2 regions of the Citrobacter portucalensis genome follow, and region 1 is predicted to be linked to the other one. Evidence: predicted binding sites of a transcription regulator. Region 1 holds the regulator's gene; the other holds the start of a gene.
The links. Region 1 encodes Fur, which represses iron uptake genes when iron is present. Its sites were predicted from a motif close to ATAATAATGAGAACNACTATCAA; they were not measured.
Positions count from the first base shown of each region.

Region 2: the regulator Fur is predicted to act here: its motif matches at 2,377-2,399, upstream of sodA (superoxide dismutase [Mn]).

Region 1 is NZ_CP092466.1:3,538,566-3,543,207, reverse strand. It holds gene tcuA (FAD-dependent tricarballylate dehydrogenase TcuA) at 1-1,166, opposite strand, end outside; gene tcuR (tricarballylate utilization LysR family transcriptional regulator TcuR) at 1,264-2,190, opposite strand; gene fur (ferric iron uptake transcriptional regulator) at 2,319-2,765, opposite strand; gene LY264_RS17275 (ryhB-regulated fur leader peptide) at 2,758-2,844, opposite strand; gene fldA (flavodoxin FldA) at 3,055-3,585, opposite strand; gene ybfE (LexA regulated protein) at 3,741-4,028, opposite strand; gene ybfF (esterase) at 4,157-4,642, opposite strand, start outside.
Region 2 is NZ_CP092466.1:4,915,101-4,919,742, forward strand. It holds gene LY264_RS23675 (dihydrodipicolinate synthase family protein) at 1-426, shown strand, start outside; gene kdgT (2-keto-3-deoxygluconate transporter) at 468-1,451, opposite strand; gene sodA (superoxide dismutase [Mn]) at 1,685-2,305, opposite strand; gene rhaT (L-rhamnose/proton symporter RhaT) at 2,595-3,629, shown strand; gene rhaR (HTH-type transcriptional activator RhaR) at 3,626-4,474, opposite strand; gene rhaS (HTH-type transcriptional activator RhaS) at 4,622-4,642, opposite strand, start outside.

The sequences.
Region 1 (4,642 bases):
AGGGCATAGCCGTAGTATGGCGGCAGGTCCAGCGGTCGCGCCCAATGCGTTTTCGCGGGTAGCAAATCTTTAGTGGCGCAGTTATCCAGAACGGTATGGTCGAACTGACCTGGCTGGCAGGCGTTGTTGTACTCTGTCACGGTGTGGGTAAAGCGTTCGGCATCCAGTCCTAACTGAAGGGCCAGTTCTGCCAGCGTATTGGCCTGCGTGCCAGGAAAGACCGGAGGCATGAAGTGTCCGATAGCTTTACTGTCGATGATGGAGTAGCCAATCTGTCCTGGCTGTTGAGCGACCAGACGTCCCCAGATGGCGTAGCGTTTGGGCCAGAAATCTTCACCTTCATCATAAAAACGCTCAGCGTCCCGGTTCACCACAATACCGAGCGAGACGCAGTCCACGCGAGTGCAAATCCCGCCGTCATATAATGGCGCTCTGGCATCAATTGCCACACAGTGTGACTGGGAGGGATCGCCAATAATGTCTGCGCCAGCATCCATCATAAATTTGAGCAGTACGCCCTGATTAAAACGCGTGCCGCGAATCAGAAAGTTATCCGCAGGCCACTCGCCGCGGGCATTTTCCCCCCAGGCTTCGCGCAACCACTCCCGGTTAGATTCGAATCCGCCAGCGGCAAGCACGCAGGACTTAGCGGTGATGCGCTCTTCGCCTGCCAACGCCGCCACGAACTCGCCATTACGCAGTTCAAGCGCCTGAACGGGGGTGTTATAGCGAATTTGAACGCCCAGCTTTTCTGCGCTGCGATAATAGGCATTCACCAGGGCCTTTCCACCGCCCATAAAAAAGGCGTTGGTTCGCGCCACGTGCAAAGCGCCGGAGAGAGGAGGTTGAAAGTTAACGCCGTGCTGACGCATCCAGTCACGGCATTGTGAAGAGGTACGGATCACCAGACGCGCCAGCGCTTCGTTGGTATTCCCTTCCGTGACGCGCCACAGATCCTGCCAGAATTCTTCTTCAGGATAGCTTTCCACCAGCACATCCTGCGGCGCGTCATGCATACAACGTAAATTACGTGTGTGTTGGGAGTTTCCTCCGCGCCATTCACGGGGAGCCGCTTCGAGCAGGAGTACCGAAGCTCCTTGCTCGCGGGCAGACAAGGCAGCGCATAACGCGGCATTGCCACCACCAATCACCAGAACATCAACCATCGTATACTCCATTACCATTTAACCATTTGTTAAATTTGTAATTAAAATGTATACGCACGGCTTGTGCGGGCGCTATGACGTGGTGCTAAACGGTACTTTAGTTATTGTAAAGGATGGCGCCAGGCCAGCTTCCTGCTTCCACCAGTTGATGCATCACTTTCGTCAGCACCACGCGGGCCGCGAGGCCTGCCGGGGTGAGTTCATCGTCTGAGAGACTCACCAGAAAGTTGGGGCGGCTAAGTATTGGATTGTGGACGCCGATCACTCTTAGCGTCTCTTTATCGAGATGGGAAATTGCCGCGCCGGGCTGGAGAGTGGCACCAATGCCACTGCGCACGGCGCGCATGAGTAGCGCCAGACCATCAATTTCCGTGGCGATCTCAATGTTCAGCGCGTGTTCCTGACAAATCGCTTCCAGCCTGCCGCGCAGACCGTGGCCCGGGCTTGGCATTATCAATGGGATACTTGCCAGCTGGGCTGGAGCAATATTGTCATCGGCAATATCAGCCAGTAAGGCATGAGTCCCAATCAAAAACAGCCGCTCTTCGAGAATCGGTATGGCGCTCCAGCGCAGGATCTTTTCTTTCTGAAACACGACAGCCAGATCAATCTGGCGGGTATTAATCATCCGCTCCAGATTGCCAGAGAGGCTTTCCACCACATGCAGACGGACATCACTGTAGCTTTCCCGCATGGCGTTGATAAACGGCATTCCGAGAACGGAAGCAGTACTGGGAGCCATGCCGACGCTGACGTGCCCGGAAAGCCGGGACTCGCGTGCGGCGAGGATCGCGTCGTCTGCGTGACGAAGCGCCAGCTGCGCCTGGGAGTAAAAAGCCAGCCCGGCGCTGGTGGGTGTCACACCGCGCGAGGTGCGCTGCAGCAGGCGAATAGCGAGTTCGCTTTCCAGACGCGACATTTGCTGGCTGAGTGCCGAAACCCCGATATTGAGATCGAGTGCCGCGCTACCCATGCTGCCGGTTTCTACAATGCGCACAAAATAGCGTAGCTGGCGAAGTTCCATTTCGACTCTCCGGAAGGGGCAATTGATTTTTACATTAAAGCAACACAGGAGCGGAGGGAAGGGGAAAAGGGCAGGTAATGCCCATAAAAAAAGCCAACCGGAAGGTTGGCTTTTCAAAAAGCATTACATTATTTGCCGTCGTGGGCATGCTCATCTTCGCGGCAATCGCCTTCAGCGCAGTGGCCGTAGAGATAGAGACTATGGTTGGTTAAACGAATACCATGTTTAGCCGCAATCTCACGCTGGCGCGCTTCGATGGAATCATCGCTGAACTCGACTACTTTGCCGCAGTCGAGACAGATGAGGTGATCGTGATGATGCTGTTGAGTCAGTTCGAAGACGGATTTACCACCTTCAAAATTATGGCGGGTCACGATACCGGCATCATCAAACTGGTTCAGCACACGATACACGGTCGCCAGACCAATTTCTTCACCCATATCGATCAGGCGTTTGTATAAATCTTCCGCACTGACGTGATGGTTATCCGGTTCCTGAAGAACTTCCAGAATTTTTAAACGAGGAAGCGTTACTTTCAGGCCAGCCTTCTTTAATGCGGTATTGTTGTCAGTCATGCGGAATCTGTCCTGTAGCTAAACGATTCACTTCATTAACAGAAGTGACAGAAATTGCACTTGAGATAATGCGTATCATTATAGAACTGCCATGGCTAAATGAAAACTGCAAGTCTCTGGCATATATTGTTAATCAAAACGTGGTATCGCCGACAAACACACTGTGCAACACCCGATTGGCATCCAGCCATTGTACAGGGTCAGACGAAAAAGTTACAAATTTGTAGCAATTATTTTGATTGGTTTTATCTATTGATGCGGCGCAGATGGAAATCTACGCCGCACGAAATCAGGCATTAATGATTTCGTCGAGGTGCAGCTCTTCAGAGATCTGCTTAACCCATTTTTCTACGCGTTCTGCTGTCAGTTCTGGCTGGCGATCTTCATCGATAGCCAGACCGACAAAGTGGTCGTCGTCAGCCAGGCCTTTAGACGCTTCAAAGTGATAACCCGCCGTCGGCCAGTGACCAACGATGGTTGCGCCGCGCGGTTCGATGATGTCGCGAATGGTCCCTAACGCATCGCAGAAATATTCTGCGTAATCTTCCTGGTCGCCGCAGCCGAACAATGCAACCAGTTTGCCATTAAAATCAATGTCTTCGAGGGTAGGGAAGAAGTCGTCCCAGTCACACTGCGCTTCACCGTAGTACCAGGTTGGGATGCCGAGCAGCAGAATGTCATAACCTTCGAGGTCTTCTTTGCTGCTTTTTGCAATGTCATGAACATCGGCAACGTCTTTACCAAGCTGTTTTTGAATCATTTTTGCGATGTTTTCGGTATTACCGGTGTCGCTGCCGAAAAAGATGCCAGTGATTGCCATGAGTTAAATAACCTCTTGAAACTTATTGAAATGGTGGTGGCGCATTGCCCACGGATAAGGGCAATCATAGCAGAACAGTCAGGCATGCGGAAACAGCAAACACGCAGGACTGCACTCTGTGCTACACGATTTATGATTTAGAGCAGAAATTCAGACTATGCCTGACCGCGCAATGTGCTGAGTTGGGTCATCAGCATCTCTTCGATGAGTTCACTGCGACTCATGTTGCGCGCCTCGGCCAGCTCGTTCAGAGCGTCAACGGCATCAGCGTTCAGTTTCAGTTCGACACGCTTAAGCCCGCGAACTTTGTCACGCTTAAGCTGATTACGTTTATTAATACGTAACTGTTCATCACGCGAGAGCGGATTAGTTTTGGGTCGTCCCGGGCGACGCTCCTGCGCGAACAGATCTAATGTCGTACGGTCCGTTTGTTCTTTGGCCATGATCTTGGTGACTTCGGGGAAACAATCAGCCAGGCGTCTGCCCGGATGGATAGCGCGCCATAATACATCAGCAGGGGTGACACGCCAACGCCCACGCGCGTAATCGCGCGCAGACGCTGAGTTTTTAATCAGTTAGCCTGTTCGTTCAGATAACGACGGATGGCGCGCAGCACCGCCTCCGGTTTTTCCGCATGCACCCAATGACCGGCTCCTGCAATAACATGCGCCCGAGCCTGTGGGAATTGCGCCAGCAGTTGTTCGCGATACGCTTCGGTAACATACGGTGAGTTGCCGCCAGGGATAAACAGCGCCGGGTGCTCCCACGCAGGAATGGTTTCCCAACCGACGATATGAGGATACTGATCCCACAGCACGGGAACGTTAAAACGCCATTCGCCGTCGACGAAAGATTTCAGCAGAAACTGGATTACGCCTTCCTCATGCAGATGTTGACGCATGACGCTGGCCGCCTGCTGACGCGAAGTGGCCTGGGCATCGGTTACGGCATTAATAGCGGTAAAGATCGCATCGTGACGGCGAACATGATAGTCGACCGGAGCAATATCAATGGCCACCAGTCGATCGATACGATCAGGAGCCAGTGCGGTTAACGC
Region 2 (4,642 bases), 1.4 Mb from region 1:
TTCCCGAATTTCGCTGGCATTAAAGACACCGTCGACTGTCAGTCCCATACCCGCAGCATGATTCAGACCACCCGCGCCGTGCGGGAGGATTTTGCCGTGCTGTCCGGCTATGACGAATACTACATTCCCAACCTGTTAGCAGGTGGCGCGGGGATTATTTCAGGGTTGAACAACGTCATGCCGGAACTGTTTGTCAGCGCGCGGGAAGCGTTTAAACAGGGCGACCTGGCAGCGCTTCGCAATATTCAGGACCAGATTGGCACCTACATGTCCATCTATGCTATCGGCGAAGATTTTGTCACCACCATCAAAACCGTGGTATCGCGTAAGTTTGGCTATTGTACCGGCGTGTCACGTAATGCCGGTGGAGAGTTGAACGAGAGTGAGTGTCGAACAATCGATGAGGTGTTTGTCGTCAAAGGGTAAATAATTAAGCCGGATGGTGCAGACCATCCGGCTTAAGAGACTTACTTCACGGTGCCACGAATATCAATTTCTGCCGCCCTTGCTTTGGCCCTTTTCGACCAGATAGACGTGATAATCGGCACCAGAATGGAGGTCACAATCACCGACGTGGCGACCAGGGAAGTTGCTGCCGGTGCCATCGGTTTAAATGCCGGAACCATTTCAGCAATCAGCACAGGCGTAGCAACCGCCGCCCCCGCAGAACTGGAAGCGGCAATCCCCGCCGTACCATCGCCACCACCAATCAGTTTATCGGCGATAATCAATGGAATACCAGTGATGATAATCACCGCCACGCCCAGCAGAATACCCAGCACGCCGGTCTGCGCAATCACGCTCAAATCAATGGTGTTACCTAATGCGAAGGCAAAGAACGGGATCAGCGTCTGCACCGCTTTGCTGAAGAACTCCCGCAGTTCAGGGTCCAGATTCCCCAGCGCAAAGCCAATCAGGAACGGCAATACTGCACCAACAAATACGTGTGGTTCAAACGACGCGATCCCGGCGGTTCCCAGAATCACCATGGTCATCAGCGGGCCAGACTCCAGCGACATCAGGACAAACGCCCCGGCCTCTTCTTTGGTGCCGTACTGCTGCATAATCGAGGCATACAGCCCGCCGTTGGTCATATCCATCGCGGCCACCAGCGCCAGCGTAGACAACCCTGCGAAGAATCCAACCTCTACACCATGTTCCGGCAGAATGCGTGAAGCAATCGCTGCAACCACCCACGCCACCAGAATCTTGGTGATGACTAACGTACCTGATTTACGCAGCACGGTGCCGGTGGCGCTTAGCTTGATCGACGCCCCCATGCAAAAGAACCAGACTGCCAGGATAGGCACCGTACCGGTGATCATACCGTTGGTAAAAGAGCCGAAATATTTCCCGGCACCGGGGGAAAAGGTGTGACACAACGCGCCCAGGAAAAGCGGCACCAGCATCATACCGCCTGGGATTTTCTCTATCGTACGTTTGATCTGCATTTCCATCACCTGTAGACATAAAAATGGGGCAATTTTTATGGGCGATTGCATCTTACTTTGAGATGCGCCCGTCTTGATGAAAAGAAGATAGACATTCATAGAGACTATAAAAGTGATCCCACTCGCATAATAAAACCTTGTTTCAATTTAAGTGGATCATTGTTTTTATATTGAGTTTGATCACAAAAAAACCCCACAAGCATCGCTTGCAGGGCTTTGTTAAAGCGTAGAACTTATTTTTTTGCTGCGAAACGCGCGGCAGCTTCGTCCCAGTTCACGACGTTCCAGAACTCTTTGATGTAGTCCGGGCGACGGTTCTGGAATTTCAGGTAGTAAGCGTGTTCCCAAACGTCCAGGCCCACGATTGGGAAACCGGAAGCGCCAGAGATAGCTTCACCCATCAGCGGGGAATCCTGGTTGGCGGTGGAAACAACAGCCAGTTTGTCACCTTTCAGAACCAGCCACGCCCAGCCGGAGCCAAAGCGGGTTGCCGCTGCTTTTTCAAATTCAGCTTTGAAGTTGTCAACGGAGCCGAAGTCACGTTCGATAGCCGCTTTCAGGTCGCCCTGCAGCGTAGTACCGGTTTTCAGGCCTTTCCAGAACAGGCTGTGGTTAGCGTGACCGCCCGCGTTGTTACGCAGTACGGTTTTCTTGTCTGCTGGCAGTTGATCCAGTTTGGTGATCAACTCTTCAACGGACAGGCTGGCGAATTCAGGCAGGCTTTCCAGCGCAGCGTTGGCGTTATTTACGTAAGCCTGGTGGTGTTTGGTGTGGTGGATTTCCATCGTCTGCTTATCGAAGTGCGGTTCAAGGGCATCATAAGCGTACGGCAGGGATGGCAGTGTATAACTCATAATCATCTCCAGTATTGTCGGGCGGCCAGTGTTAACGCCGCGTAAGCAGTTGGGTCATTATAGTTAATTAAATGATATTGAAAATGATTATCAATGCCGTACTTTTTACAGGGTCTTAATGAATCAAAACCATTGTTAAAGATGTGAGCCGAATCACCCACTTAACGTGATGATTGCCAACATGCGCAAAAGGACGGCAATCGTTAAAAGGTTAACCACCTGCGTAATTTTTAAACTCGTTAGGTCGGAGGGGTCATTACCGACGATAAAAAATAACGAGGATTAAGTCATGAGTAACGCGATTACGATGGGTATCTTTTGGCATTTGATAGGGGCAGCCAGTGCCGCCTGTTTCTATGCCCCGTTCAAGCAAGTCAAACATTGGTCATGGGAAACGATGTGGTCGGTTGGCGGGATCGTCTCCTGGATAATCCTGCCGTGGACCATCAGCGCCATGTTACTTCCCGATTTCTGGGCCTACTTCAGCTCCTTCAGCCTCTCCACACTGGCGCCGGTATTTCTGTTTGGTGCAATGTGGGGGATTGGCAATATCAACTATGGCCTGACCATGCGCTATCTCGGTATGTCGATGGGTATCGGGATTGCGATAGGTATTACGCTGATTGTCGGCACGCTGATGACCCCGATTATCAACGGCAATTTTGATGTACTGATCAATACCTCTGGTGGCCGCATGACGCTGCTTGGCGTACTGGTCGCGCTGATTGGCGTGGGCATTGTTACCCGTGCCGGTCAGTTAAAAGAACGAAAAATGGGCATCAAAGCGGAAGATTTCAACCTGAAAAAAGGTCTGGTTCTGGCCGTCATGTGCGGTATTTTCTCCGCCGGGATGTCCTTTGCGATGAACGCAGCGAAACCGATGCACGATGCCGCCGCCGCGTTGGGCGTCGATCCGCTGTATGTCGCCCTGCCTAGCTATGTGGTCATTATGGGCGGTGGCGCGCTTGTTAACCTGGGCTTCTGCTTCATTCGTCTGGCAAAAGTGAAGAACTTGTCGATAAAAGCCGACTTCTCGTTAGCCAAACCGCTGATTATCACCAACGTGCTGCTCTCTGCGCTTGGTGGCTTGATGTGGTATCTGCAATTCTTCTTCTACGCCTGGGGCCACGCACGTATTCCGGCGCAGTATGACTATGTAAGCTGGATGCTGCACATGAGCTTCTATGTTCTGTGCGGCGGGATTGTCGGTCTGGTATTGAAAGAGTGGAAAAACGCGGGTCGTCGTCCGGTCAGCGTGCTAAGCCTCGGCTGCGTAGTGATCATTGTCGCGGCAAACATTGTCGGTCTGGGAATGGCCAGCTAAGCATGCTGAGTACTGAGATGACGCCACTGGCTCGGCGTCATCCCGGTTTCCCGCGTAAATACCACCGAAAAGTAGTTACTGTCCTCAAAGCCGCAGCGCATGGAAATCTCGCTAATCATCAACCGACTATGTTTGAGCAGATACTGCGCATGGCAAACCCGCACCTGGCGGAGATACTGGTTGATGGTCATCCCGGTCTGGCTGCGAAACTGCTGGCGCAAAACGCGCTCGCTGCATTGTTCGCGCTCGCAAAACGTATCCAGTTCAAACGCATGCTCATGGCTACCGGCTAATGCGGTGATCAGTTTATCCAGCAGCGTTTCACTGGAGGTCGCCGGGAGCGTATCCGTGGCATAACGATGCCGCTTAAGGTGTGTCACCAACTGCCCGAACAGCAGTTCAGCCATGGTAAAAGCCTGTGCATCACGTTGATTGCTTTCATGCTCAAGCTGGCTTATCACCTGTCGGACCTGGCTCATGCCAACGCTACCGAGTCGCCAGTGCGGCTGCCTCGGCGTACCGTCAAATCCGGGGATCGCCCCTTGCCAGTCAACATTCAGCGTCAACCGCTCCGGGCAGTAGATGATATTTTGCAACACCAGGTCGTTCACGGAGGTGTAGGAGTGTTTATCTTCGGCGCGAATGTAAAACAGATCGCCACGGGTTATCCGGTACGGGCGATCGTTAAGGACATGCAGACCATTACCGCGCCAGACCATGACCAGCTCGCAAAACTCGTGGGTATGCTCAGCAAAGACATCCTGCGGATAACGGTCAGCCACGGCCACAGCCTGCTGCTCATGCGCAAAGAAGTCTGATTTCAGAAGGACCAGATGATTCGCCATCACAATATTCCCTGTCGGATGGCGGCTACGCCTTATCCGACCTACAGATTACGTGACACGTAGGCCGGATAAGGCGTAGCCACCATCCGGCGTTAAGGGACATGATTATCTGAGATTCGGCGGTAAAAAACGTTGATAGCTTTCGCGTTACTGGAGGCGGCTTGCCAC